Regions from separate parts of the Bradyrhizobium sp. 2TAF36 genome, predicted to be linked through region 1. Evidence: riboswitches for the same ligand, from Rfam matches in the RefSeq annotation. Region 1 holds a riboswitch; the other holds the start of a gene.
What was found. A riboswitch is a leader RNA that binds a small molecule or an ion and turns the genes downstream of it on or off. The one in region 1 is predicted to bind glycine.

Region 1 (2,393 bases):
GCGGCCGACAAGGTCCAGCCGAGATGGCCGTGGCCGGTGTTGAAGAACACGCCCGGCATCCGTCCTGCGCGCACCACCGGCATCATGTTCGGCATCATCGGCCGCAGCCCGGCCCAGGGCACGACCTTGGATGTTTCGACGCCGGGGAAGTTGCTGCGCACCCAGTCGACCAGCGGCTGCACGCGGTCGGCGCGGATGTCGCGGTTGAAGTCGTTGAATTCGGCGGTGCCTGCGACGCGGAAGCGATCGGCGCCGAGCCGGCTGGTGACGATCTTGGCGGCTTCGTCGAGCAGGCTCACGGTCGGCGTCGCATTGCGGCTTGCGGCAGTGTCGAGCTGCACGGTGATCGAGTAGCCCTTTACCGGATAGACGTTGACCCGCTCGTCGAGGAGGGCGGCGAAGTGACGGCTGGCCACACCGGCGCAGATCACGACGCCATCCGCCTTCAGCATGCCGCGCGCGGATGCGACCGTGTCACTGGCCGAAAGATCAGCCCAGCCGATGACGAAGCCGCCACCTGCCTGGGCAATGGAATCGATGTTGGCTTCGTGGATAAAGGTCGCGCCGCGCCGCTTGCAGGCTTCCGCAAGTCCGCGCGTGAACTTGTGGATATCGCCGGTCGCATCCGACGGCGTGTAGAAGCCGCCAAAATAGTCCTTGCGCAGCGTCGGCTCGATGGCGCGGATCTCCTCCGGCGTCACCGGGCGGCGATCGAGCCCGCCTTCCTTCAATAGCGCATTGACCTGCAGGCCGGATTCAAAACCCTTCTTGTCGTGATAGATGTGCAGGATGCCGCGGCGTTCGAGATCGAAGTCGATGCCTTCGCGCTCCGCGATCTCGAACAGATGCTTGCGGGCTTCGATCGCGAGCCGGGTGGTCTGGACCGTGTTGGCGCGGTAGTTGCCGATATTGGCGACGAACTCGCTCATCCACGAATATTTGTGCCAGTTCGGCCGCGGGTTCATCAGCAGCGGCGCATCGCGCCGGAACATCCAGCGCAGGCCTTTCAGGATCGTGGCGGTGCTGTTCCAGACTTCGGCATTGCTGGCGGAGAGCTGTCCGCCATTGGCGAAGGACGTCTCCATCGCGGCGTAGCGGTGCTTGTCGAGCACCGTCACCTTGTATCCGCGTTCGAGCAGGGCATAGGCGGTCGTTACGCCGGTGATGCCGGCGCCGATGATGGCGATATGGGTCATAGCAGGTTCGGGGCTCCCGTGAGTTAGAGTCGGCTAACCGCCGGCCAAAGGCCGTTGGCGGCGCCCCATCTGTCACGGTTACCTGAGAGCTTGATCCGTTGCGGACCTCGGCGAGGTCAGCTCCGGACTATCCCCTTCGGTGGACGTCACGACCACATTGGCCGTGCCRCCTCTCTCCAGATCGTCCTGACGATACGGTCCTTTTGCCTGAGAGTTTCCGGGGCGGTTGCTCCGTCGGCGCCGCAACGAAAGCCTGAACTCTCGTTGCGATCTCTCCCGCATCGTCGCGTGGACAATCGAGCAGTACGATGCGCCTCATTTTTAGACAAGGCTAAATTTAAACCGCGACTGCCAACGCATTGTGCAGTGCGAAGGCTGCGCCGTCAGTCGAGCGTCGCCAGCAAGCCCGCCATCAGGCGCCCGCGTTCAACCAAGCTCTCGACCTCGATGAATTCTTCCAGCGTGTGGCCGTTGCCGCCGCGCACGCCGAGGCCGTCGAGCGTCGGGATGCCCATCGCGCCGGTAAAGTTGCCGTCGGAGCCGCCGCCGGAGCTCGCATGCGGTAGCTCAGTGCCGAGCGATTTGGCGATGCCGCGCGCCTTTTCATACAGCGCCATGGTGCCGGCATCGGGCTCCCATACGGGGCGCGTGACGCCGCGCGTCACCTTGAACGTGACATCATTGGACGTGCCCGACAGCGCCAGCATCCGCTCGACGCCGCGGTCGAGATCGGCCTGGCGCTTGGCCATGGACAGCGCCTCGCCGGTGGCGGTCGTGGCAACGCAATTGACCCATTGTCCGCCGTGCACGACGCCGACAGAGAAGGTGCAGTCCTCCGTCGTCATCGCGTCGATGGCGAGGATCTGCCGCGCCATCTCGCGGATCGCCGAGCGTCCGGCCGACAATGTTGCGCCGGCATGGCTCGGTCGGCCCGTCGCTTCCAGATTGAAACGCGCGATGGCGTAACGTCCGGTGGTGACACCGTTGTCGGCGCGGCCCGGTTCGGGCACCAGCACATATTTGTTGCGCGCGGCTTCCGCTTCGATGATGTCCCGCGTCGAGGGCGTGCCGACTTCCTCGTCGGGCGTAAACAGCACGGTGATCGGCAGCGGCGTGGTGAAGGAAGCACGTGCCAGCTGGCGGATCGCTTCCAGCGAGAGATAGTTGCCGCCCTTCATGTCGTAGATGCCGGGGCCG
Region 2 (2,393 bases), on a different contig from region 1:
AGGTCGGGATGCGGATGATGCGGTCGTCGGAGAAGCCCGCGATCTTCTTCCACAGCCCGGCCGCCTCGTCGTCGGTATGGTAGACGGTGACGAGCAGCTTGTCCTTCTTCAGCCCGAACTCCCGCGTGATCAGGGTCCAGGCCAGCTCGATCGCGCGCTCCTTGAAATAGTCGCCGAACGAGAAATTGCCGAGCATCTCGAAGAAGGTGAGATGGCGCGCGGTGTAGCCGACATTGTCGAGGTCGTTGTGCTTGCCGCCGGCGCGCACGCATTTCTGCGAGGTGGTGGCGCGCTGATAGGGCCGCTTCTCGACGCCGGTGAAGACGTTCTTGAACTGCACCATGCCGGCATTGGTGAACATCAACGTCGGGTCGTTGCGCGGCACCAATGGCGAGGACGACACGATCTCGTGGCCGTTCTCGGCAAAGAAGTTCAGAAAGGTCGACCTGATCTCGTTGACGCCGCTCATGTTCATCCAATCGGGTGTGCTTGGACCCGCGATACGCCATCCAAACCGGGCATTTGGGCTGATATCTGCGGGTCAAAGCGCTTTTAGACAAGGCCAGCTGCGCTGTCCAGAAACTGTGCAAGGAGATCAGTGAGTTGCCGCAGGCGCGCAATCCCGTTTGCAATCCCGTTGAAAGCCGCCAGGTGCGCGTTGACAGGCTTGGCCGGCCTGTGGTCTGTACCCATCTGTATCGTACGGCCACGTCGGGAGAGACCGGCTTTGGTGCCGGCGCCGAAGGAGCAACCGCCCCGGAAACTCTCAGGCAAAAGGACCGCGTGGCTTTGACGACATCTGGAAAGAGGCGCCGACGGGCAAATACCTTTTCATAAGGGTTGGCCCGGACTGCGTCCGCCGACGGGATAATACTCTCAGGCACAGCGACAGATGGGGCTTCGACTGGTTGCTACCGGGGAATCGTCCCCGGGGAACCGCCGAGGGCCCCGTGATGCTTGCGCGCGACGACCAAGATTCCCTCAAACGTACGCCCCTTCACGGGCTTCATGTCTCCCTCGGCGGCAAGATGGTGCCGTTCGCGGGCTATGACATGCCCGTGCAGTACCCCGCGGGCGTCCTGAAAGAGCACCTCCATACCCGTTCCTCCGCCGGCCTGTTCGACGTCTCCCACATGGGCCAGCTCGCGCTCCGGCCGAAGTCGGGCAAGGTCGAGGACGCCGCCCRCGCGCTGGAACAGCTGGTGCCGCAGGATATCGTGGCGATTGCCCCGGGACGGCAGCGCTATGCCCAGTTCACCAATCCGGACGGCGGGATTCTCGACGATCTGATGGTCGCCAATTTCGGCGATCACCTGTTCCTGGTCGTCAACGCCGCCTGCAAGGAAGCGGACGAGGCGCATCTGCGCGCGCATCTCTCGGATGACTGCACCATCGATTCGCTTCAAGACCGCGCGCTGATCGCGCTGCAGGGCCCGAAGGCAGAAGCCGCGCTGGCGAAATTGTGTGCAGAGGCGCCCTCCATGAAATTCATGGACGCCGGCCCGCACAAGGTCGCCGGTCTCGATTGCTTCGTCTCGCGCTCCGGCTACACCGGCGAGGACGGGTTCGAGATTTCGGTCCCCGCGGCCGATGCCGAGCGCCTCGCCAAAACGCTGCTGGACAATCCCGACGTGATGCCGATCGGCTTAGGGGCCCGCGACAGCCTGCGGCTGGAAGGCGGGCTCTGCCTCTACGGCCACGACATCGACACCGCGACCACGCCGGTCGAGGCCGCACTGGAATGGTCGGTGCAGAAGACCCGCCGCAGCGGCGGCGTCCGCGCCGGCGGTTTTCCCGGCACTGATGCGATCCTCGCCCATTTCGATCACGGCGCGAGCCGCCGCCGCGTCGGCCTGCGCACGGAAGGCCGCGCGCCGGTGCGCGAGGGCGCGCTGCTGTTTGCGGATGACGCGGGCGGCGAGCCGATCGGAAAGGTCACCTCGGGCGGTTTCGGCCCGAGCCTGAATGCGCCGGTCGCGATGGGCTACGTGCCCACGGCATCGAGCGCGCTCGATACAAAACTCTTCGCCGAGGTGCGCGGCCAGCGGCTGCCGCTCACGGTCGCCGCCATGCCTTTCGTGAAAAACACCTACAAACGCTGAGGACTGAGAAAATGACCACGACGCTGTACACCTCCGACCACGAATGGCTGGCCATCGACGGCGACGTCGCCACCGTCGGCATCACCGACTACGCGCAGTCCCAGCTCGGCGACGTCGTGTTCGTCGAGCTGCCCAAAGCCGGCCGTGCCCTGAAGAAGGCGGAAGCCGCCGCCGTCGTGGAATCGGTGAAGGCCGCCTCCGACGTCTACGCGCCTGTTACGGGCGAAGTGCTCGAGACCAACGACGCGCTCGCCGCCGAGCCGGCGCTGGTGAACTCGGACGCGCAAGGCA

Region 2: another riboswitch for glycine. It lies ahead of gcvT (glycine cleavage system aminomethyltransferase GcvT); the one in region 1 lies ahead of AB4Z51_RS25465 (D-amino acid dehydrogenase).

The regions. Positions count from the first base shown of each region.
Region 1 is NZ_JBFRFR010000045.1:92,739-95,131, reverse strand. It holds gene AB4Z51_RS25465 (D-amino acid dehydrogenase) at 1-1,196, opposite strand, end outside; glycine riboswitch at 1,264-1,378, opposite strand; glycine riboswitch at 1,382-1,485, opposite strand; gene AB4Z51_RS25460 (M20/M25/M40 family metallo-hydrolase) at 1,580-2,393, opposite strand, start outside.
Region 2 is NZ_JBFRFR010000029.1:74,886-77,278, reverse strand. It holds gene alaS (alanine--tRNA ligase) at 1-469, opposite strand, end outside; glycine riboswitch at 703-791, shown strand; gene gcvT (glycine cleavage system aminomethyltransferase GcvT) at 954-2,102, shown strand; gene gcvH (glycine cleavage system protein GcvH) at 2,114-2,393, shown strand, end outside.